2 regions of the Kitasatospora sp. NPDC002551 genome follow, and region 1 is predicted to be linked to the other one. Evidence: riboswitches for the same ligand, from Rfam matches in the RefSeq annotation. Region 1 holds a riboswitch; the other holds the start of a gene.
The links. A riboswitch is a leader RNA that binds a small molecule or an ion and turns the genes downstream of it on or off. The one in region 1 is predicted to bind cyclic di-AMP.
Positions count from the first base shown of each region.

Region 1 (5,553 bases):
GCGTTCACGCCGCGCCGGGTGGCGGCGTTCGAGCCGCGGGTGCAGCAGCTGACCGACCGGCTGATCGACGGCTTCGCGGCCCGCGGGTCCGCCGACCTCATCCACGAGTTCGCGTTCCCGCTCCCCATCTACGCGATCTGCGACCTGCTCGGGGTGCCCGCTGAGGACCAGGACGACTTCCGGGACTGGGCCGGGATGATGCTGCGACACACCAAACCGGGCCACGGCAGCGGTCAGCGCGGCGGCGTGGGGCGCGCGGTGAAGCGGATGCGGGCCTACCTGGCGGAGCTGATCCACCGCAAGCGGGCGGACCTCGGCGACGACCTGATCTCGGGGCTGATCCGGGCCAGCGACCACGGCGAGCACCTGACCGAGAACGAGGCCGCGGCGATGGCCTTCATCCTGCTGTTCGCCGGCTTCGAGACGACGGTCAACCTGATCGGCAACGGCGTGTACGCGCTGCTGCGCAACCCGGGGCAGCGCGCCCTGCTCCAGGAGTCGGTCGGCCGCGGCGAGAGCGCGCTGCTGGAGACCGGGATCGAGGAACTGCTGCGCTACGACGGGCCGGTGGAGCTGGCCACCTGGCGGTTCGCGGCCAGTCCGCTGACCATCGGCGGGGTGGAGATCCCGGTCGGCGACCCGGTGCTGGTGGTGCTCGCGGCGGCGGACCGGGACCCGGCGCGGTTCGCCGACGAGAACACCCTGGACCTGGCCCGGACGGACAACCCGCACCTGGGGTTCGGGCACGGCATCCACTACTGCATCGGCGCGCCGCTGGCGCGGCTGGAGGGGCGGGCCGCGCTGGCCACCCTGCTGACCCGGCTGCCGGACCTTCGGCTCGCCGCCGACCCCGGGGACCTGCGCTGGCGCGGTGGTCTGATCATGCGTGGACTTCGTGAACTTCCGGTGGAATTCACGCCGGAGAAAAGGCCTGACCTGGCCGTTCCCGGCGGCGCCTGCGAGGCCTGACGGACACCCACGACACGCTGACGGATGCTCTCCGAACCGTGTTTCACAGGGGTCTGAACCCGCATCAATCCGGACATACCGCTTCGGTTGGTAGGCAATCCATCACGTGACGTGATGTTCGTGTGATATCGACGATATGAGCTTGTGATTGCTCTGAAGATCTGTCTACTCTCCGTGGAGCCCGCCGCTGCGGGCCCCGTCCGCGGAACGCCGAGTCCTGCCCGCCGCGTCACGGGAAACCGACCAGAACCCTGGGCAGGGGCGGGGGAACCAGGTTTCGTGCCGTCTCCCACGGCTAGGGGTGAAGCCGCCTCCGCGCGGCCGGGCCACCTCCCGGTCCGAACCCGACAGCTCACCTCGCAGGCGTGCGGAGAGGGACCTCGTCATGCTGTTCGTTGGAACCGGTCGTCACCGTCGCCGTACCCAGGCCGAGAAGGCCATCGCCGTCGCCGGTGTCGCCGGCGTCGGGCTGGCCATGCCCATCCTGAGCGCCACCGGCGCCTCCGCCGCCCCGGTCTCCACCTGGGACGCGGTCGCCCAGTGCGAGAGCGGCGGCAACTGGAGCATCAACACCGGCAACGGCTTCTACGGCGGCCTCCAGTTCACCCCCAGCACCTGGAAGGCGTACGGCGGCGCCGCCTACGCGCCGCAGGCCAACCAGGCCTCGAAGGCGCAGCAGATAGCGGTCGCCGAGAAGGTCCTCGCCTCGCAGGGCCCGGGCGCCTGGCCGGTCTGCTCCAAGAAGGCCGGCCTGAGCAAGGGCGGCGCCCCGGCGGCGGTCGACACCTCGACGGACGCCAAGCCGGCCGCCCCGAAGCCGCAGGCCCAGCCGCAGCAGCAGACCCCGAAGGCCGCCGCCCCGAAGCCGGCCGCCGCTCCGCAGGCCCAGCCGCAGCAGCAGGCCGCCAAGCCGCAGGCCCGGCAGTACGCGCCGCAGAGCGCCCAGCAGCAGCCCAAGCAGCAGACGCCGCAGCCCAAGCAGCAGGCCCCGCAGGTCCAGCAGCAGGCTCCGCAGTCCCCGGCCTTCTCCGGCAAGGCCGGCTGGGACGCCGACGCCAAGGTGTACTGGTACCAGAGCAACGGCGCCTGGTACTGGACCAGCCACCAGAGCGTCTACCAGCAGTACGCCGGCCAGGCCGCCCAGAGCGCCCCCGCCGCCCCGCAGCAGTCGGCCGGCCAGGGCTACACCGTCCGCTCCGGCGACACCCTCGCCGGGATCGCCGCCGGCCAGGGCGTCTCCGGCGGCTGGCACGCCCTGTACGACGGCAACCGCGGCACCATCGGCGCCGACCCGAACCTGATCGTCCCCGGCCAGGTCCTGACCCTCGGCTGACACCCGTTCGACCGGCGAGGTCCGGCCGAGCGGACGGAGGGGGCCGATTGGGCCCCCTTCGTCCGCATCCGGACCTCTCCGGCCGGGCAACCAGGTGAACTACCGGTGGGTAGCCGGGCCACACGCTGAGACGGAGCCGAGGTCGACGTGGCCCGGACAGCCCGTGCGGTTAGGCTCTGGTCGTAACGACTCCGCAATCGTCCGGCCGACTGCACCCACCGTCAGCCGAACCTGCTTCCGCTAGGAGATGCCTCGTGCCGTCCATCGATGTCGTCGTAGCCCGTGAGATTCTCGACTCGCGCGGCAACCCCACGGTCGAGGTCGAGGTCGGCCTCGACGACGGCAGCACCGGCCGTGCCGCCGTCCCGTCGGGTGCCTCCACCGGTGCCTTCGAGGCGCTGGAGCTCCGCGACGGCGACAAGAACCGCTACTTCGGCAAGGGCGTGGAGAAGGCCGTCCTGGCCGTCATCGAGCAGATCGGCCCGGAGCTGGTCGGCTACGACGCCACCGAGCAGCGCCTGATCGACCAGGCCATGCTCGACCTGGACGCCACCCCGGACAAGTCCTCGCTCGGCGCCAACGCCATCCTGGGCGTCTCGCTGGCCGTCGCGCACGCCGCCTCCGAGGCCAGCGACCTGCCGCTGTTCCGCTACCTGGGCGGCCCGAACGCGCACGTCCTGCCGGTCCCGATGATGAACATCCTCAACGGCGGCTCGCACGCGGACTCCAACGTCGACATCCAGGAGTTCATGATCGCCCCGATCGGCGCGGAGTCCTTCTCCGAGGCCGTCCGCTGGGGCGTCGAGGTCTACCACACCCTCAAGGGCGTGCTGAAGGAGCGCGGTCTGTCGACCGGCCTGGGCGACGAGGGCGGCTTCGCCCCGAACCTGGACTCCAACCGCGAGGCCCTGGACCTCATCGTCGAGGCCATCCAGAAGGCCGGCTACGTGCCGGGCAAGGACGTCGCGCTCGCCCTGGACGTCGCCTCCTCCGAGTTCTACGAGGACGGCGCCTACCAGTTCGAGGGCAAGGCGCTCACCTCCGCCGAGCTCATCGAGTACTACGCCGGCCTGGTCGCCGCCTACCCGCTGGTCTCCATCGAGGACCCGCTGGACGAGTCGGACTGGGACGGCTGGAAGGCCATGACCGAGAAGCTGGGCGACAAGGTCCAGCTGGTCGGCGACGACCTGTTCGTCACCAACCCGGCCCGCCTGGCCCGCGGCATCGAGACCGGCACCGCCAACGCGCTGCTGGTGAAGGTCAACCAGATCGGCTCGCTGACCGAGACCCTGGACGCCGTCGAGCTGGCCCAGCGCAACGGCTACCGCTGCATGATGTCGCACCGCTCCGGCGAGACCGAGGACGTCACCATCGCCGACCTGGCCGTCGCCACCAACTGCGGCCAGATCAAGACCGGCGCCCCGGCCCGCTCCGAGCGCGTCGCCAAGTACAACCAGCTGCTGCGCATCGAGGAGATCCTCGACGACGCCGCCGAGTACGCCGGCCGCGGCGCCTTCCCGCGGTTCAAGCACGAGGGCTGAGCCCGCCCGGCGGCGCCCGGCCGGTATCGCCGGACGCCCGGTAGCGCACGCCTGACCGGTGCCCCGCCGTTCACCCCGTAGGGTGGACGGCGGGGCACCGTCGCGACCAGGAGGGGACACCGCAGATGGCAGGCTGGAGGATCCCGGGCTTGGCCGCCCGGCCTCGGTTCACGAGCCGGGCGACCGTCCTCGTGCTGGTGCTCTGCTCACTGGTGGCGATCCTGGCCTACCCGACGCGGCAGTTCGTCTCGCAGCGCTCGGAGATCTCGGCGCAGCGCGCCCGGGCCGAGCACGCCCGGCAGGAGGTCGAGCAGCTGCGCCGGGAGAAGGCCCGCTGGCAGGACCCGGAGTACGTCAAGGCGCAGGCCCGCACCCGGCTGCACTACGCGATGCCGGGGGAGACCCCGTACATCGCGGTCGACCCGGCGGCCCAGGACGCGGCGAAGTCCGCGCTGGGCGCGCCGCCGCCCGCGCAGGGCCCGGCGGCCGGTCCGGCGAAGGCGGCCCGGCCCTGGTACGCCAGCGTCTGGGACTCCGTGGACGCCGCTGCCGCCGCCGCACCGGTGGCCCCCGCCGCCCCGGGGCAGTCCGCCCCTCCCTCACCACCCGCCCCCGCCCCCGCTGGAGACAGCTCCTCCCATGACCACTGAGAACCACCCCACCGTCTCCGACGAGGACGTCGCGGCGATCGCCGCGCAGCTCGGCCGGGTCCCGCGCGGCCTGCGCGGCGTGGCCCACCGCTGCCCGTGCGGCAACCCGGACGTCGTGGAGACGGCCCCCCGGCTGCCGGACGGCACGCCGTTCCCGACGCTGTACTACCTGACCTGCCCCAAGGCCGCCTCGCTGATCGGCACCCTGGAGGCGGACGGCGTGATGAAGGAGCAGACCGCCCGGCTCGCCGAGGACCCGGAGCTGGCCGCGGCGTACCAGAAGGCGCACGAGGACTACATCGCCCGCCGGGACGCCATCGAGGTACTGGAGGGCTTCCCGAGCGCCGGCGGCATGCCGGACCGGGTCAAGTGCCTGCACGTCCTGGTCGGCCACTCGCTGGCGGCCGGCGAGGGCGTCAACCCGCTCGGCGACGAGGCGATCGGCATGCTGGAGGACTGGTGGGCCAAGGGCCCGTGCGTCTCCGCCGCCGAGGTCACGGCCGCCGGCGAGCGGGTGGCCCGCAACCGGGCCAAGGAGCAGGACCACGCGGCCGTGATCGCGGCCAAGGAGCAGAAGACCGCCGAGCGCGCCGCCAAGCGGGCCGCGCAGGAGTCGGACGAGGCGGGGGAGGACGGGGCGTGAGCACGACCCGGGTGGCCGCGATCGACTGCGGCACCAATTCGATCCGGCTGCTGGTCGCCGACCTCGACCCGGAGACCGGGGCGATCACCGACCTCGACCGGCGGATGATCATCAACCGGCTGGGCCAGGGCGTGGACCGCACCGGCCGGCTGCACCCGGACGCGCTGGAGCGCACCTTCGCCGCCTGCCGCGAGTACGCCGAGGTGATCTCCGGTTTCGGGGTGGGCCCGGAGCGGATCCGCTTCGTCGCCACCAGCGCCTCCCGGGACGCCGAGAACAGCGCCGAGTACGTCGACGGCGTGCGGGCGGCCCTGGGCGTCGAGCCCGAGGTGGTCAGCGGCGAGGAGGAGGCGCACCTGTCCTTCGTCGGCGCCACCAAGGAGCTCACCGGTGGTCAGTTCCCGGCCCCCTACCTGG
Region 1 is NZ_JBEOWI010000079.1:21,588-27,140, forward strand. Features, by position in the region: gene ABT093_RS37160 (cytochrome P450 family protein) at 1-969, shown strand, start outside; cyclic di-AMP (ydaO/yuaA leader) riboswitch at 1,201-1,349, shown strand; gene ABT093_RS37165 (transglycosylase family protein) at 1,355-2,302, shown strand; gene eno (phosphopyruvate hydratase) at 2,557-3,843, shown strand; gene ABT093_RS37175 (FtsB family cell division protein) at 3,993-4,493, shown strand; gene ABT093_RS37180 (DUF501 domain-containing protein) at 4,465-5,136, shown strand; gene ABT093_RS37185 (Ppx/GppA phosphatase family protein) at 5,133-5,553, shown strand, end outside.

Region 2 (5,553 bases), on a different contig from region 1:
TCTCCGGGTTGACCAGAATCCGGTCGGCCGGGGCGTTCAGCGGCGCGCCGGGCGCCGCCACGGTGACAGCGGCCATCCCGGACCAGCCGGGCCGCTCGTCCGCCAGCAGCCGGGTGAACTGTTCCCCGGTGGCGGGCAGTTCCAGCAGCAGCCGGCCGGCCCAGGCGGTGCCCCAGAGGGCCTCGACGGCGGACACCGCCCGGTCGCCGACGGCGGCGAGTCCGGCGGGGGCGCCCCCGCCGGCCCCGGCGTCCACCCCGAGCACCAGGCAGCGCGCTCCGGCGCCGGCCCGGACGGTGCCGAGGTCCCACAGCGGCGGCGGTCCGCCCGCGCCCTCCTCGCGTTCGACCCGCCAGCCGGCGGCGGAGCGGGCCAGCGCCAGCCGGCGCGGGTGGACGACCGGCTGCCGGTCGTACCCGCTCACCACGACGGTCAGCTCGGCGGTGGCGGCGCACCGCCCGGCCGCGTCCACCGGGCCGAGCAGCAGGTTCCGGTAGCCGGCCCGCAGCGGCAGCGCGGGCGGCCCGGCGGTCAGCGCCCGGGCCCGCTCGTCGAGCAGCGCCAGGACGCCGACGTGCTCGTCCGAGGCCGCGGCGGCGGGCCGCGCCGGGGCGGCCCCGGGCAGCGACAGCTGGGCCAGTCCGCCGGCCGCGAGCAGCAGGGCGGTGCGCCGGGACGGCCCGCGGCCGGCGGCGGTGTCCAGGCGGCTCAGAGCCGGATCACCCCCGAGACCGGCATCGCGGTGACGCTCTCGTAGCGGACCTTGGCACCCGGGTAGGGGGCGTGCACGATCACCCCGCCGCCGGCGTACATCCCGACGTGGTGCATGTCCCGGTAGAAGATCACCAGGTCCCCCGGCCGCGCTTCGGAGAGGCCGACCCGCTGCCCGGCGCGCGCCTGGGCCTGCGAGGTGCGCGGCAGGGTCACTCCCGCCTGCCGCCAGCTCCAGTACATCAGACCGGAGCAGTCGAACGCCTTGGGCCCGGTGGATCCGTACACGTAGGGCGAGCCGATCATCCGCACCGCGGCGGCCAGCGCGGCGGCGCCGCGTTCGGAGGCCGGCGGGGTGCTGCCGAGGTCCAGCCGGTCGGTGCCGCGGGTGGCGCGCTGCTCCGCCTCCCGGGCGTCCTGGGCGGCGAGCCGGGCGCGCTCGGCGGCGCCGAGGCTGTTGAGCAGCCGCTGCGCCTTGGCGAGCCGCTGCTGGACCTCCTGCTTGCTCTCGGCCAGCGCCCTGCGGATCTCCTCCAGCTCGGCGAGCTTGGCGGTGGTCTCGGCCCGGCGCTGGTCGAGCACCCGCTGACGGCCCAGCAGCTCGTGCAGGGTCTCATTCTGCCGCACGGCGGCCTGGTCCAGGGTGCGGGCCCGGGTGAGGTAGCCCTCGGGGTCGGTGGAGAGCATCAGCTGGACGGTCTGCGCCATCCCGCCGCCGCGGTACTCGGCGCCGGCCACGGTGGCGAGGTCGCCGCGCAGCCGGTTCAGCTCGTCCTGGGCGAGGGCGACCTGCTGCTGCAGCGTGCCGGTCTCGCGCTGGAGCCTCTGCTGGGCCTCCTGGGCGGCGTTGAACCGCTCGGAGGCCTGCTCGGCCTCGTCGTAGAGCTGCTCCACCTGCGCCTTGACGTCCTTGCGGTCGGCCGGGGCGTCCGGCGAGCCGGGCGCGGCCCGGGCGCTGCCTGCGGCCGCCACACCCAGCGCGGTGGTCGCCGCCGCGGTGAGCACCAGCGCCCGGGCGAACGCGTGCGCACCTGACAGCGGGGAACGGCGGTGCACGGCCATGCGACGTCGGCTCCGATCCTGGGCCCGGCCCGCCGCCGCACCGGAGCGGGCGGCTGTCGAAGCGGGCGTCCGGTGGCAGACGTTAGCGAGTCAGGGCAACCGATTCCAAACCCCTCCGAACCCGAATATTCGGACACTGATCGGACATCAGATCGGTTCGCGGACCGAGCGTCCCGGCGGGGCCGGGAAAAGCCGCAGGCCCGGCCTCCCTCGGGGGAGACCGGGCCTGACGGGGCGTTCCGACCGTCGGTCAGAGGCGCACGATGGTGTTGACCGGCATGTTGGACGCCGACTCGTAGCGGACCGACGCGCCCGGCTTCGGGGCGTGGATGACCTGGCCACCGCCCACGTAGATGCCCACGTGGTGGCGGTCGCCGTAGAAGATCACCAGGTCGCCGGGCTGGGCCTTGGAGATGTCCGAACCGATCTGGGTGCCGGCGGTGGCCTGCGCCTGCGAGGTGCGCGGCAGCGACACACCCGCCTGGGCGTACGCCCAGCCGGTGAGGCCCGAGCAGTCGAAGGAGTTGGGGCCGGTGGCGCCGTAGACGTACGGGGCGCCGAGCTTGCTCTCGGCGGCCGCGATCGCGGCGGCACCGCGCGAGCTGTTGGCGGCCGGCGCGGCCGGCGCGGCCGGCTTGGACGCCGCGGCGGCCGGGGCCGAGGCCGGGGCCGAGGAGGGCGCGGACTGCGCGCTCAGGTTGCTGCGGTTGGTGTCGCGGGAGGCGCGCTCGGCGTCGGCCTTCTCCTTGGCGGCCTTGGCGGCCTCGGCCTTGGCGGCGTCCGCCTTCGCCTTGGCCTCGGCGGCGGCCTTCTCCTCGGCGGCGCGGATGGCCTGGCGCTCCTGCTCGGTGAGCGTGTTGAGCAGGTCCTGGGCCTTCTGCAGCTTGCCCTGGACCTCCTCCTTGGAGGTCTTCAGCTGCTGGGTGGTGGACTCCAGCTCGGCGAGCTTGGTCTGGGTCTCGGTGCGGTCCTGGTCGAGCCTGCGCTGCTGCTCCTGGAGCTCCTTCAGCGCGCCGGACTGGGTCGAACCGGCCTGGTTCAGGGCGTCGGCCTGGTTGAGGAAGTTGTCCGGGCTGGCGGAGAGCATCAGCTGGACGGTCTGCGATATGCCGCCGGTGCGGTACTGCTCACCGGCGATCTCGGCGAGGCCGCCCTGCGCCTCGATCACCACGGCCTGCTGACGGGCCACCTTGTCCTGCAGCTCGGCGACCTGCTTCTGCAGCTCCTGCTGCTTGGCCTGGGCCCCGTTGTACTTCTCGGTGGCGACCTCGGCCTGCTCGTTGAGCTGGTCGACCTGCTCCTTGACCTGGTCCTTGGTCGGCGCAGGGTCGGCGTGGGCGCCGGACTGCGCGGACAGGGCAACGGCAGCGGCGGCGACACCGGTCAGGATCGAGACACGGGCGCGGCCGGCGGGCTTGGGACGACGATGGGACGCCACGAAGGCGGACTCCTTCTTCCTCATCCGCCTACCGGGTGAGCTGACGGGTTCGGGCGGAAGCGTGCCCTACGACGCCTCACCCGCCGCTCGCGCGGCCGGCCTGGCGCCGATTCACCCCGGAGGAACGTGGTTCCCCGGCTCCGTTCCACAGCGGACCCCGGACTGCGGGGCCCTCGTTCGGACGGGCTACCCGAAGCCCCGTCCCGCTGCTTCGCGAACTCGGCGGCGAACCCCGCCGCCACCCAGGCTGGGTGATCGACTGTGCGTGGTTCGAGGCACGACCCTAGTAACAGATCCGTGATCCGTTCAAATCCTTGTCAGAAAAAAGCCGGAAGAATGCCCAAGTTCCCTTGTGAATATGACCGAATGTGATCACACCCCCACGGCGGGCTGATCATTGTCCGTCAGATGGTCGAAAGCGCGCTCGAAACGCCGACGCCACCTCCGACCGGAGGTGGCGCTGATCACAGGAGCCCCAGCGGGCCCCTCGGGCGTGTCGTGGCGACCCGTCAGACCCGGCGGATCGTGTTGATCTTCATGGCGTCGGCCTTCATCACCTTCACCACGTCACCGGTGCGCGGCGCGTGGACCACCATGCCGTTGCCGATGTACATGCCGACGTGGCTGCGGTCGTCCCGGTAGATGACCAGGTCGCCCGGCTGGGCCTCGGACAGGGACGGCACCCGGGTGCCGTAGTTGCCCTGCGCCTGCGAGGTGCGCGGCAGCGAGACGCCGGCCTTGCCGTACGCCCAGACCATCAGACCGGAGCAGTCGAAGGTGCTCGGGCCGACGTCGCCCCAGCCGTAGGGCGAGCCCTGCTTGCTCATCGCGAGGGCGACCGCGGAGCCCGCCTTGCCGCTCGCCTGCGGCAGGCTGCCCAGGTCGGTGCGCTCGGAACCGCGGGAGGCGCGGTCGGCCTGCTGCTGCGCCGCCTTCAGGGCCGCGCGGTCCGCGGCGCTCAGCGAGTTCAGCAGCTCCTGGGCCTCCCGGAGCTTCTTGTTGACCTCGGCCTTGGTCTGGTTGAGGTCCTTGGTGGTGCTGTCCAGCGAGGCCAGCACGGCGGCCGCCTCGGCCTTCTGCTGGTCGAGCCGGCGCTGCTGCTCCTGCAGGCCCTTGAGCGCCTCGGCCTGGCTGGAGCTGGCCTGCTGCACGCTGGAGGCCTTGTCCAGGTAGCCGGACGGGTCGGAGGTGAGCATCAGCTGGACGGACGGGTCGATGCCGCCGGTGCGGTACTGCTCGCCCGCCACCTCGGCCAGACCGGCCTGCAGCTGGGTCATCTGGTCCTGGCCGCGGGCCACCTGGTCCTGGAGCTGGTCCGCCTGCTTGCGCAGCTGGTCGGCCCGCTCCTTGGCGCCGTTGTACTTCTCGGTGGCCTGCTCGGCCTCCTCCTGCAACTGGTCGATCTGCGCCTTGACGTCGTCCTTCTTCGGCGACGGGCTGGGCGCGGCGTGGGCGGCGACCTGCGCGGAGAGAGCGACCGCGGTCGCAGCGGCAGCGGTGAGCACGGAGACCCGCGCGCGGCTCGGCTGCTTGGGACGGCGGTGGGAGGCCAAGGGACCGGCTCCTTCTTCCAATGGCCTCACCCGAACGGGTGAGAATCCGGAAAATAGGTTTGACGCCAGACCCTAGTGAAGATCCACGTTTCGCGCCACTCCCCCGTTCGCGTGAACGCGAACCGCCCCTCTGACTTCACCGAATTCGCACAACATCGCAATCGGGCCGCTGACCAGCCGTCATACCGACCGGCTCACACCCCGGAAGGGTTACGGGCGGGCCAGCCGGTTGAGCAGCAGCACCGACGCGACGGGGCGCGCGCCGGCCTTCCGCACGCCCTCCGCGACCTCCCGGTCGGTGGAGACCACCACCACCGGGCGCCCCTGCGGCTCGGCCCGGACCAGCCGGCGGATCAGCTCGTCCGCCGTCTCCCCGGTCCGGCTGAACCGCACCCGCACGCCGCGCGGAGGCGCCATGATCACCGGTACGTCCAGGTCCTGACCGTCGAACACACAGGTGACTTCCGCCTGGGTGCGCTGCGCCAGCATCGCCAGCCCGCCCAGCAGCCGGATCCGCTGCTGCTCCAGCGGCAGCGTCGGATAGCCGGTCTTGGTCACGTTGTAGCCGTCCACCACCAGATGGACCTGCGGGATCGCCAGCAGCTGGTCCAGCAGCGCCGGATCGTCCTCGGCCAGGCCCCGGCGCGCCACGTCGTGCGGCGAGGCCGAGCCCGGCACCACGGCCTCCACCAGGTCCGCCGGGCGGATCTGGGACACCGGCAGCGCCAGCTCCCGCTGCAGCCCCTGCGCCGACTGCAGCACGGTGTCCAGCAGCAGCCGCAGCCGCAT
Region 2 is NZ_JBEOWI010000026.1:35,348-40,900, forward strand. Features, by position in the region: gene ABT093_RS22025 (hypothetical protein) at 1-472, opposite strand, end outside; gene ABT093_RS22030 (C40 family peptidase) at 709-1,773, opposite strand; gene ABT093_RS22035 (C40 family peptidase) at 2,024-3,211, opposite strand; cyclic di-AMP (ydaO/yuaA leader) riboswitch at 3,222-3,374, opposite strand; gene ABT093_RS22040 (C40 family peptidase) at 3,721-4,764, opposite strand; gene ABT093_RS22045 (NYN domain-containing protein) at 4,975-5,553, opposite strand, start outside.
Region 2: linked by a shared signal. The riboswitch ahead of ABT093_RS22035 (C40 family peptidase) and the one ahead of ABT093_RS37165 (transglycosylase family protein) in region 1 are both predicted to bind cyclic di-AMP.